Regions from separate parts of the Corynebacterium sp. LaCa_23 genome, predicted to be linked through region 1. Evidence: predicted binding sites of a transcription regulator. Region 1 holds the regulator's gene; each other region holds the start of a gene.
What was found. Region 1 encodes LexA, which represses DNA repair genes until DNA is damaged. Its sites were predicted from a motif close to CGAACANNTGTTCG; they were not measured.
Positions count from the first base shown of each region.

Region 1 (4,151 bases):
CGGCGTTGGTGCCCAATTGGCCGAGCTGACCTTTGACCAGTGCCAACAGCTTGCCGATGCCGCCCTCAACTCCGAAGGCCCATCCGCCGCCCGCGCCGCAGCGATGGAGCAGGTAGAAAAGTTCAACTAACGGCAAAAGGTTTCGCCCTCCCTGCCTAGATGTCAACGTAGGGAGGGCGAAGTCGTGCGCATGCTGGAGCTATTCGCTGGCGAGCACGACATCGATCTCTCGCTCGCGCAGGGCATCGACGAAGGATTCCGGCGCGCCGGAATCGGTGATGACGACATCGATATCTGCAATGGAGGCGAAGCTCACCAAGTAGTCGTTGCCCAATTTGCTGGAATCACACATGACCACGACCTTGTGGGCATTCGTGACGAAGGCAGATTTGATGGCTGCTTCTTGGGAATCGGCCGTCGACAAGCCGTGGTCGAGGGTTAGGGCATTGGTGCCGATGAAGGCGACATCGGCACGCATGAGCGCCATGGTGCGCAAGGCTGTATCGCCGACGACGGCCTGGGTGATAGCACGTACGGTCCCACCGAGGAGCTGGACATCGGGAACGCCGCTATTGGCTAGCGACAGTGCGATGGGCAGGCTATTGGAGACGATATTGAACTGCGCCTGCGGGTATTGCTGGCTGATAAGCTCGGCAAAGGTATTAATTGTGGTGCCGGCGTCAAGGAATATGCTGCCGCCGCCAGGGGGAAGGAAATCGAGCGCGGCGTGCGCGATGGCGGCCTTGGCCCCAGACGCGGAACGTTGGCGGGTATCGAGGGTGAGCTCCGCGGTCTGGAACGCCTGCGAAGCCACGGCGCCGCCGTGCACGCGGTGGACAACGCCCTCACGATCCAGTACGGCTAGGTCGCGCCGAATGGTTTCAGCAGTCACCTCGAAACGCTCTGATAAATCGGTTACGTTAACGCGACCCTCAACTGCAGTTTGGGACGCGATCTGGCGGCGTCGCTCCTCTGCGTACACGGACCCTCCTTGCTCCTCGCCTTCGGCCGGGCGGTTACTCCATCTGCGAATGCAGGCGCTCGGTGAAAGCTAACTGATGTGGGATTTCTCCCTCCATTGTGTCAAAATTCGGCGGTAATCGGACGAAAACAAAAATTAAGGTGTGCGCTGTTGTCTGGTTTGGGATAAAAGCCGCAGGTCAGTCAGCTTTATTTGCCCTAGTTGAAAGCCAACCCTAGTAGCGCTTAACTTACGGATCCGTTATTTCGGGGGTGCTTTCTCAATAAACCCCGCGCGCTTAAGTTGGCTTTTTGGGGCGCGATTGCGAGGCAGAAAGGCGTGGAATGCGTTAAAACTCGTATGGCCCTGCTCCCTATGCGGGGAACAGGGCAGCGTACGAAGTGCAAAGAGCGGGTTTCAAGAAAGCGGGCGCAGAGTGTCGGCGGCGACAACAACCGCAGGCGAACACCCGCGTGCGGCTTGGTTAAAGTAGCTGGCCGGGGCCTAGAGTTTGCGGAAGACGGATACTACCTTGCCCATAATTTCCGCATCATCGCCGTTGATGGGCGGATAGGCATCGTTGTGCGGAAGGAGCCATACGCCAGAGGAATCGCGGTGGAATTCCTTGACGGTGGCCTCGGAGCCATCGAGAAGCGCGGCGACAAACTCGCCTTCCTCAGCCACCGATTGCGACCGGATGATGACCCAGTCGCCGTTGAGGATGCCGGCATCCTGCATGGAATCGCCCACGACCTGCAGCATATAAAGCTCTCCTCCGCCGACGACCTCGTCTGGCATGGGGAAATACGTGTCGATATTTTCCTCTGCAGTGATTGGTGCACCGGCGGCGATGCGGCCAACGACGGGAATATAAGCTACGGCGGCAGACTCTTCAGGGCCGCGGGCAGAGGTATCGGGGACGTCCTTAGCCTTGCGGCCCGGCTTCTTTTCGGCGTCGTCAGTGTTGAGGTGGCGTACGTCGACCGCGCGGGGTTTATTGGGATCGCGGCGCAAGAAGCCCTTTTCCTCCAGTTGCTTGAGCTGATAGGCCACGGACGAGGTGGATTGCAGGCCGGCGGCGTCACCAATTTCGCGGATGCTGGGCGGGTAACCGCGGAGCATCACTGCATCGCTGATGACGTTAAGGATGCGGCGTTGCCTTTCGGAAAGGGAGGCGTAATCGTTCTTTGCGGTGCTTGCTTTCTTGCGGCCCATGTGCGGCTCCTAGCTAAGGGGTCTGAGGTTCTGCGTTCATAGCTTGAAAAGGGACTGGGTGACACCTGCGTGCCATAACTCATTTGTAGCACGAAAAGTACAAGCGTTCGAGATTTACGCGAAAAACTGGACAGGTTTTTGAAGTGGTGCTATAAATCGAACATAGAACCAATCTCGAACACAGGAGCGACATTGAGCTCTTGTTGTGTCAAGGGGCCGCTTTAGACTTACGGCGGTCGTCGAAAGGAAAGCAATGTCTCAACTACTTCACTCTCGCAATAACATGGTCAAACAGCGCGCGGCACGTCCACAGATCGTCCCTTCAGCCGCTATTTGGGATATTGATGATCAAAGCTGGGGCGTGCAGCATTCTCCTTCCGAAAAGGGGGAAATCAGGACTTTAAATTCCGTATATCGAACGAACCGTGAAGGTTATTCGAATACGTGGACTGATGAACGTTCCTTACCTGATTTCGCGAACAGGCCGATGGAAGAAGACGATGCGCATAGTTCGCGCAAGAATTACCTCCTCGGTGCAGTATTTGGTGCTGCCGTATTTTTCGGCACGGTTGCCGGCGGGCTGATGGGTACGAGCGCTGAAACGCCGACTGATCCTGGCGCTTCGGTACAGCAAGTAGAAGCAGCGATCGGACAGTAGTGCTGCGTGTACAAAAGCAGGCACTTCGGGGGTTTAAGGCTTAGAGCCTTTTAGGCAGCAGCTTGTCTTCCCGGCCGCAGATAAGGCCCGCTTGCTTCACGGAGACAGGCACTCGAGTAGGAGGAGTCTGGCGCAATGGTGTCAGGTTTTTGGCTTGGCCGTGGGAGGTAAACTAAACCGAGAAGCTAAATTAGCGAAAGGACTAGTGTGTACTGCCCGTTTTGCCATAACGAACAATCCCGCGTTATTGACTCGCGCGTGGTTGATGCCGGCGCATCGATACGGCGCCGGCGGGAGTGTGCTTCCTGTAAGGGACGCTTCACCACTGTGGAAAAGGCCGTACTGCTGGTTGTTAAGAGAAATGGCCTCGCTGAGCCATTTAGCCGGGATAAACTCATTCGGGGGGTTAGGCGCGCATGCCAGGGTCGCGACGTTAGCGATGATGCCTTAAAAAAGTTGGCCCAAGAGGTTGAGGAAACGGTGCGGGGGCACGGGTCCTCGCAGGTAAACGCCAACGAAATCGGGCTAGCGATCCTTGAGCCGCTGCGTGACCTAGACGAGGTTGCATATCTGCGCTTTGCCTCGGTGTATAAATCATTCGAGAGCGCGGATGACTTTGAATCGGAGATTCGTTTGATGCGGCGGCGCGATCGCGGGGACCTTTAAACTGCGCAGTGTAGGACGATTTCTCAGCAGTTATACAGCCGTTCCTGCGCAGGATCGAAGCAGTCTTAACTGGCCTTTTGGGTGCATCGTTTCGTTAGGGCCTGCCCAATGTTTACGCCGCCGGCGGCCGAGTAAGCAGATTTTTAGCTTAGGTATGGCCGGCCGGGCGGCGGGAACGTGAGGTTGGGGTGACTAGCGCAATTTATCCACTGCCTTTTGGATCCTCCGCAGGGACACCGCGTGCGCCGTGCCGAGGCGCTGGGCAAATAGCGAGACCCGCAATTCCTCGATCATCCAGTGGATGTCCTTGACCTCGCGTGTCTTTTCGCGGCCCGCGGGGAGGTTTCGGAGGCGGTTTGCCAGGTAGGCCTTGGCGTTATCGACCTCGGCCTGGCGGTCGGCATCGCGATCCGGATCGAGCGACTTGTCCTCCAGACGGATGCGCATTGCCTGAATATAGCGGGGAAGGTGGCGCAGGTGCGTGGCTCCGTGCACGGTGATGGCATTCGGTGGAAGAAGGAAATTAAGTTGCTTTTCCATATCTTCGATGGCGGGACCATCCCACTGGGAAAGTTCGGCGCGGAGGTTGGAGTACTCAGCCAAGCCAGGCGCGATCGAGACTATTGATTGCCGCACGCGGCCGGGAACCTG
Region 1 is NZ_CP190825.1:1,518,551-1,522,701, reverse strand. Features, by position in the region: gene ptsP (phosphoenolpyruvate--protein phosphotransferase) at 1-130, shown strand, start outside; gene ACP8IT_RS07325 (DeoR/GlpR family DNA-binding transcription regulator) at 200-982, opposite strand; gene lexA (transcriptional repressor LexA) at 1,466-2,176, opposite strand; gene ACP8IT_RS07315 (hypothetical protein) at 2,430-2,834, shown strand; gene nrdR (transcriptional regulator NrdR) at 3,042-3,500, shown strand; gene hrpA (ATP-dependent RNA helicase HrpA) at 3,693-4,151, opposite strand, start outside.

Region 2 (4,151 bases), 300 kb from region 1:
TCGACCCCGACGGTCTTGTCCGCGGCCATTACGGCCGTGCTGGTTGCGCTCCGACATTCAGTCCTACCCTTTCTTGGTTGGAACTCGCACAGAAATACCGCACCCATTCTACAGTGCCAAACGACATTCAAAGAATCTAGAATATCCTCGTCGATTGCCCGTAGTTTGATGAACCCGGCCACTGCTTTTGGGCGAACTGGTGTGGTGGTGTTGGGTTGGTGGGGTTGCCCGCAAATCGTGGACACGTAGTTAAGCTGCTTAGGGGTTAAGCAGCGGCCTTCTTATTACCATTTTGATCAGCGAGCTGGGCTTCGAAATCGACGGGGCTTACCATCCCGATGGACGAGTGGCGACGGCGCCGGTTGTAGACAATCTCAATCCAGCGAGCCACCGCCTTCCGGGCTTCGTTGCGGGTTCGCCATTCCTTCCGATCGTAAAATTCGGTCTTCAATGTCGACCAGAACGACTCGGCCATCGCATTGTCAAAGCAGACACCAGTACGGCCGACCGATTGTGCAATCCCTAGTTCTTGACAGACCTGCCACAGCTGTTCGCTGGTGAACTGGGTACCACGATCGGCGTGGAAGACCACGCCGTCGGGTACTTCACCACGCAGGGTGTAAGCCATGCGCAGTGCACGTTCAACTAGGTAAGAATCCTGCACACTATCCATGGACCAGCCTAGGACTCGGCGGGAGTGTCCATCGCGGATAACGCATAGGTACAGCCAGCCCTCATTCGTGCGTAGATAGGTAATATCCGACATCCACACTCGATTAAGCTGCCCTTGATCAAATAGGCGTTTCACTAGGTCTGGAAGCGTTGACTTCCGCTTGGATTGAATCGTCGTTACGGGAACAAACGCCCTGGGTGAGATGCCTTCAATACCCATCATCCGCATGCGTTTGGCCACGGTTTTGCGATTCACATAGACCCCACCCTCGGCGAGTTCTGCAGTAATCCGTGGGGCACCGTAGACTTCGTCAGAATCTTCCCAGATGTCATGAATTTTCCTGTCTAACTGGTCGAGGAATCTCTGACGCTGATTTTCACCACGAAGCCGTACTGCTTGAGCCTTTTGCCATTTATAGTAGCCAGAACGAGAAACCTCTAATAACCTGCTCATTCGTTTGATGCTGTAGTTCGCCTTGCTCTGGCTGCATTAGCTCAAATTTTTCCGATCGCGTTGCTTCGCAGCGAAGAAGGCGGTGGCTTTTGACAAGAACTCATTATCCATCTTGGCCTCAGCTAACTCACGACGCAGGCGAGCGTTTTCGGCTCGTATATCGGCATCACTGCGGCCATCTACCGAGCCTTGGCGTTCCCGCTCAAGTTTGACCCACCTGCCTAAAATTGTGGCTGATACGCTAATTTCCTTAGCCACATGAGCGATTGGGCGCCCAGACTCAATGACCAGTCTGGCGGCCTCCTGCCGGTACTCCGGGGTGTACTTCTTCCTTGACGAACTCACAATGAACATCCTCTCCTACGGACACAAGATCCGCACTAATCGGGTGTCCACTAAACGAGGGTAACCTCATCCGGGCCAGCGGCAGGTGAGGTCTCTGCCTTGTGTGTAGGCGCGGATGTGGCTGGTGGGCTGGTAGCTTTCGGTTTCTTTTGGTTTTAAGTGTCGGGTGAAGGTGTCGATGTTTTCTAGGTTGGTCATGCGGGACCAGCCGTAGCCCGGGAAGTAGACCTTTGTATCTGCACTCCCGGCGGCTCCGGAGCCGTCATTGTGGTCGGGGTTAGTGGCGGCTGCGGTGGTGAAGGTATTGATCGCAACTTTGGTATTGGTGTTATCCAGGATGAGTTGGATAAGCGCCTCACCGGCACCGCACTGATTATTGTCTGCTTGGGAATCGATGTGGCGGGCGATAATAGCGGCCGTAGCTTTATCACACGTTAGGCTCATGGTGGCGCGGTTGTTATGCACTGACACGTTCAGGGTGGGCTCGACCTCGTCTGTGTCATCGTCTGTGAGATTGTGGGTGTCGATGAAGTCGCGGATAAACCGGCGGATATCCGCCACCGTGGGTACATGCTGGCACGGTGCTGTCGGGGTGAGAAAATCTGCTAGGGCAGCATCGACCAGGCCTATGTGGTCGCGGTTGTCGCCTATACGTTCTATTTCCCTATCGATAACCCTCAGGCGTGGTGTATCCAGGATCCACTGCTCCATGTTGGTCGCTGTAACGAGGGGTAGTTCTTGCATGCGGAAATGTGCCCTGATAATCCCCGACAGGGTGCTGTAGGTTAGGCCTAAATCTTTAGCCAGGCTCGTCAGTGTCAGATCGACGTCGTCGTCGAGGTCTGGAAGGAGTGATTGGTAGAAAAACCAGGAGTCCTTCCGGGCGTGTGCTCCAGCTGCAGCAATAGGGTTGCCGGGTGTGTTGGTGGCGTAAAAGACTACCGGTACCTCCCCCACAGCCTCACCATCAGAGTCGTAATCAGGATCAGTGTTGGTGTCGTAGTCCAGTGGCTCGCCGGCTTTACGGGTATTCCCCAGCGTGGTGTCGCCTACTGGCTCGTGGTCTGTCGTGGTAGGTGGTGGTGTGTTAATTGTCATCGTAACCGTGTCCCCCGGGGTGTACTACACCCTCAAAAGTGTCGAATGTCTTTTCGCCTAACACGGATTTACCCTATCCACCACACCTGACAGTAGGGGGTAAAACCACGACACCTACCACGCATTCCCCCAGCTCGACAGAGAACAACCCACAAATACCAACGGGGGTAAAACACCAAGTAGTCCCCGAAACACCAACCACCCACAATTATTCGGGGTGGTGGCCTTTCGGGGACTACCAGAATCACTATTTTGTTGTTTTGTTGTTTGGTGTCGGCGGTGACTTACTCTCCCACAACCTCCCGGTTGCAGTACCATCAGCGCGTACAGGCTTAGCTTCCGGGTTCGGAATGGGACCGGGCGTTTCCCTGCAGCTATGAACCACCGACAAACCTATCAGAACACTACCCACTGTGTGTGGTGTTGTGTCAGATACTGCATAGTGGACGCGACACACACGATAATGTGTATTTTTGTTTGTTTACTCGCTTCACAAGTCCACCCAACAATCATCCCCACACGTGGTGTTCGGGGGTTGTTGTGGTGTGTTTGTTTTGGTCAATTAGTACCAGTAGCCTTCACACCTTACAGTGCTTCCAAGTCTGGCCTATCTACCCCATAGTCTTTAGGGGACCTCAAAAGAAACCTCATCTTAAAACAGGCTTCCCGCTTAGATGCTTTCAGCGGTTATCCCTTCCGTACGTAGCCAACCAGCGATACCCCTGGCGGGATAACTGGCACACTAGAGGTACGTCCGTCCCGGTCCTCTCGTACTAGGGACAGCCTTCTTCAAGTTTCAACGCGCGCGGCGGATAGAGACCGAACTGTCTCACGACGTTCTGAACCCAGCTCGCGTGCCGCTTTAATGGGCGAACAGCCCAACCCTTGGGACCTACTCCAGCCCCAGGATGCGACGAGCCGACATCGAGGTGCCAAACCATCCCGTCGATATGGACTCTTGGGGAAGATCAGCCTGTTATCCCCGGGGTACCTTTTATCCGTTGAGCGACACCACATCCACAAGTAGGTGCCGGATCACTAGTCCCGACTTTCGTCCCTGCTCGACATGTCTGTCTCACAGTCAAGCTCCCTTGTGCACTTACACTCACCACCTGATTGCCAACCAGGCTGAGGGAACCTTTGGGCGCCTCCGTTACATTTTGGGAGGCAACCGCCCCAGTTAAACTACCCACCAGGCACTGTCCCCAACCCAGATCATGGGCCAAGGTTAGATGCTCAATCCGATCAGAGTGGTATTTCAACAACGACTCCACCACCACTAGCGTGACGGTTTCACAGTCTCCCACCTATCCTACACAAACCGAACCAAACACCAATACCAAGCTATAGTGAAGGTCCCGGGGTCTTTTCGTCCTGCCGCGCGTAACGAGCATCTTTACTCGTAATGCAATTTCACCGGGCCTGTGGTCGAGACAGCAGAGAAGTCGTTACGCCATTCGTGCAGGTCGGAACTTACCCGACAAGGAATTTCGCTACCTTAGGATGGTTATAGTTACCACCGCCGTTTACTGGGGCTTAAATTCTCAGCTTCGCTAACAAACGTTAACTAACCGGTCCTCTT
Region 2 is NZ_CP190825.1:1,213,689-1,217,839, reverse strand. Features, by position in the region: gene ACP8IT_RS05920 (hypothetical protein) at 1-57, opposite strand, end outside; partial or broken gene ACP8IT_RS05915 (IS3 family transposase) at 266-1,480, opposite strand; gene ACP8IT_RS05910 (HNH endonuclease signature motif containing protein) at 1,538-2,569, opposite strand; rRNA gene rrf (5S ribosomal RNA) at 2,841-2,958, opposite strand; rRNA gene ACP8IT_RS05900 (23S ribosomal RNA) at 3,113-4,151, opposite strand, start outside.
Region 2: ACP8IT_RS05910 (HNH endonuclease signature motif containing protein) is a predicted target of LexA. The motif match lies at 2,612-2,625, and genes of this name have one in related genera.

Region 3 (4,151 bases), 1.0 Mb from region 1:
ACCAGTAGCACTCTCCCCTCGCTTTTACGAGGTGACCTGAAAATAGATCCCAGCATGCGCGCTGCAGCCGGGATTAAACATATGCCCACACTGCGGGCATGCCGCGACAGTAGAATACAGCCGGTAATCCATCTCAAGGCCGCAGGAACCGCAGAGGGCAGCGGGGGCATCGACAAGCATGGGTCCAAACTCATGATCCGTCAGCTCCGCATGACACAGCGCGCACGCGAAGTACTCGCCGCAGGTCGCGCACTTATTGGCCACCACGTCGAGCGGCGAATGCCAATGCTTGCACCGGCCCTCCTCATCAATCGCGCCGCGAATCTTCATGGTTCTGCCACTCCTTCTTCTTCGCCTCCGATTTCTTTGCATTGCGCACCGCCATCACCCCAAAGGCAATGGCAATAACTATAGGCATCCACACCCTGCTGTAATCCATCAGGAAAACCACCCACTCCGGTGCTTCAAAGTGCACCGCAAACTGCGGCGCGGGCAAGGTAATCTGCGGTGGCTCCGGCAGGTTCGGCAAATTTGGCAGCGGAAGGTAAATCTCTGGGAAATCTACATCTGGCAGCTCCCAATCCGGCAGCAAGCGCGAGAGGATGCGGCTAATAATAGGAGCCAAAACAATCATCGCGATGGCCCACCCAGACTTCCCCAGCCCACCGAGCAGCGGATACAGCACGCGCTTGAAGGGGCTTTCTTCCATTGCTTGGCGCCGCTTTTCGCCCAAGGAACCCGCCGGCGGATCAAAGGCCACGGCCTCCTCCCCATCGCGGTAGTAGACATCCTGTATCTCCCCGAAGGGCGTGGCTTGGATATCTACATAAGGCTTAGTCCGCGGCGCACTATTCTCACTGAATGAAAGATCGTTTTCCAGATTCTTCTGCAATGAATAACGGCCGCCACGCGGCTTGTCGTGCCGACTGCGAACCTCGCCGTCGACCACGATCTGCATGCGGGGTGCAGGATTCTTGCGCCAGAGCTGGATGCGGTGGATAGAGGGGGCATCGCCAAGCACCGGCGTAAATTCCTTCGGCTCCTTGGGCCATTCGCCCTGCTCAGCGAACTCGACATCGTAGCCGCGCTCAACCTCGAGCAGGCCGGCCTCAGGGTGGTCCAACCGCCAGATTTCCATCAGCGCTTCCTTACCTTGGCGCCCAATTTGCTAGCACCCCACGCCAAAAGGACCACTACCGGCAGGTAAATCCATGTCCCCTCGTTGAAGTACATCTCCATGGCCGCGAAATAAGCGATGCCCGCAACCCAGAAGATGGTCCATGAGTAGCGGAATGTGGTGGCATCGATAAGAGCAATAAGCACGGTAAGCCCACCCATGATGCCGAGCAATACCGTGCCGGAAACCGCCTGGTAAATCGCCGGCGGGAGCACCAAGAAGACAGCGATCATCGCCAAGGGCGCCCACCACTGCCACCACGCGCGGCCTGGTTCTTCCTGCGTTTCCTGCTCCTGACTCATACCTGCCTTAAACTAGCACATAATTTTGCTTTTTAAGCTGTTTATTTTGACGAAAGAATATGCAGTCCTACCTGCAGAAACGCCGTAAAACAGGCGAATGTCCGGTGGGTGTTCTATAGTGTTTTTCGTACACACGTTCACATCACAAATTTAGGTTTTAAACGCCATGGAAGATCCCTACTTTTCCACGACCAACACCAAAGACCCCACTACACGCGTAGCTTTTGAAATGCGAAAGACTGAATATGAGTTCTGGACTGAGCAGATCCCCGATCTCGATTCTGATTTCGAATTAGTCACCCAATCCCTCTACCGCACCACCGGAGTTAATGAAGGGCGAATCGGCCATATCCTGATGGCCCTGTACCGCCTGGAAGAGCTCCCGCAGCTGAAAGAGCTGCAACACGAGCTCTATCACTTAGATTTAGACCGCCTCATTGCCATCAATAAATCCCTTAACCGCCTGGGCAACCCGACCCCGGAGGTAATCGCGCGCATCGATGAGCAGCTCACCGCCTACCTCACTCCCACCCGCGCCAACCAGGCCATGCGGACGCAAGCGCAGATTAAAAGGAAGATTAATGAGCTCATCAACCTCGAAGATGACACCCTTGCGGTCAAGAAGGGGCCGACCCAGCCACGCTACACCATGGAAAATTGGGGAAACAATACCACGGCGATGACGCTGAGCGCGGATCCCTCGGTGATGGCGTGCGTCGATAAGTGCATCAAGGAGACTGCGCTCAAGCTGGATTGCTCGCTTGCCGATGCCGCCATTTCCCTCCTCACCGGCAATACCGAAGCGCCCCAGGTCATCCTGAATGCCTACAAGGCAACCGATGTCCCCAACTCCCCCGCATTCATTGAATCCGTTGGGTGGCTCGACCCAGCGCGCTCCAACGCGCTGCCCTACTCCAAGATCCGGGAAATGAACCCGGATAAAGAGGTAAAGGGATACGTAACCCCGCCGGATATGGCAGCCTACCTCGAAGGATTCGACGGCACCTGCCGCTACCCAGGCTGCAACCGCCCTGCCACGGTGTGCCAAAAGGATCACCGCATCAACCACGCGGATGGCGGGCCGACGACTCCCGCAAACCTTGCCTGCCTGTGCCAGCACCACCACAACATAAAGACCGATGGCCGCGTCTTCTACGTCATGGACCCACACACCCGGGACATTATTTGGCTCTTCGAGGACGGCAGCTGGACCGTCACCGAGCCTTCCGGCCCACTGGCAGAAAAGAATAAGAATTGGGTGCAAACTTTTGCACAAACCATGACCGCCCACCGCGCGCGAGCCTACGAGGAGGCCCACCAAGCACAGGAAGAAGCAAAAACCACCCCTAGGGAGGAGGATTAAAAACGCCCACTGCCATACATTGGCTGGCATGATGCAAAACTTATTCACGCTCAACGAGCTGGTTATTTCCCAGACCAAGTCCCTCCTCAAGGATCGATTCATGATTTCTGATGTCAACGGGACCCCAGTGGGCACCATTGTGCAATCCACCAGCCTTAAGGAAATGGTGTTTAAACCCTCCCGTAGCTTGGAGGTCGCACTCACGGATGCCGAAGGCAACCCCCAACAAACAGTCATGACGATCTCGGATCCGCCTAATTTTTTGCGGGATACCTACGAAGTACACCTACCGGGAATTGAACAGCCCATGGCCGTTATCACCAAGCGCTTCTCCATGTTCAAAACCAAGATGAAATTAACAATGGAGGGCTTTGCCGACGTCGAAGTGCACGGCGATTTCTGGGATTGGAACCTCACCATCACCTCCCAGGATCGCCAGCTTGCCGATGTCTCCAATAAGTGGACCGGCATGGGCAACTACTTCATGGGTAAAAACACGTATCTCCTGCGGATCGCGCCAGACCTCAACGAGCAACAACACGCAGCCATCATCGGCGCCGTAATGAGCATGGATATGCTGCGCACGAAAAAGCAGAAAAATAGCAACTAGGTGAATACATGGTCATTGTTGCAAACGGTGTTTCAGGACTGGTCCCACTGTGAGCACGGAGGTTCCAATTCCGGATACGGCAAGTGCCGCTGCTGGGCCGATGGCGCTTACGACAGGCGCCCCGATGATGTATCCGATAAGCATTGCAGAGCTGTTTATCGATCCCATCGTAGAAAGGGCTTTGGGTTTAACTTCATCAGGTACGGTTCCCACCACGATGATTCGCAGTGCAGCTACCTGAACGGCATTGCAGATACCGGCGAGGAAGAAGCATGGAATGCAGAGCCACAATGAGGGAATTAGCCCAGGTAAAGCAATGAAACAGCCCATGACGAATCCTGCTCCGGTCAAGGTTTTCTCGGCGTTGTGTGTGTCGAGGCGAGCTGACAACCGTGCGCCCAAGATGCGGCCCACGATAAAAGCCTGGGCAATGATTGCATATACCGTACCGCTCGCCTGGAGGGTACTGGTTACATAGAAGACAAGCGCAATGTTGAAAATCGAGGTGCAAATGATTGCTCCCCAAATGCTGGTAAGTGCGGAGCGAGAACTTCTATTTTTCAGTAAGAGAGAAGGAGCTTCGACTACCTTTTGGAAAAAGCTCGGTGAAGATTCGTTGATTTGTAGCTGAGGTGAAGTGTTGTTAAACCGAGATTTATAGAGGACAACAAAGACAACTAGTGAGAACGCTACGGCGCA
Region 3 is NZ_CP190825.1:50,049-54,199, reverse strand. Features, by position in the region: gene ACP8IT_RS00270 (M20/M25/M40 family metallo-hydrolase) at 1-8, shown strand, start outside; gene ACP8IT_RS00265 (CHY zinc finger protein) at 25-330, opposite strand; gene ACP8IT_RS00260 (hypothetical protein) at 308-1,138, opposite strand; gene ACP8IT_RS00255 (heme transporter) at 1,138-1,479, opposite strand; gene ACP8IT_RS00250 (HNH endonuclease signature motif containing protein) at 1,709-2,842, shown strand; gene ACP8IT_RS00245 (LURP-one-related/scramblase family protein) at 2,871-3,452, shown strand; gene ACP8IT_RS00240 (MFS transporter) at 3,465-4,151, opposite strand, start outside.
Region 3: ACP8IT_RS00250 (HNH endonuclease signature motif containing protein) is a predicted target of LexA. The motif match lies at 1,606-1,619, and genes of this name have one in related genera.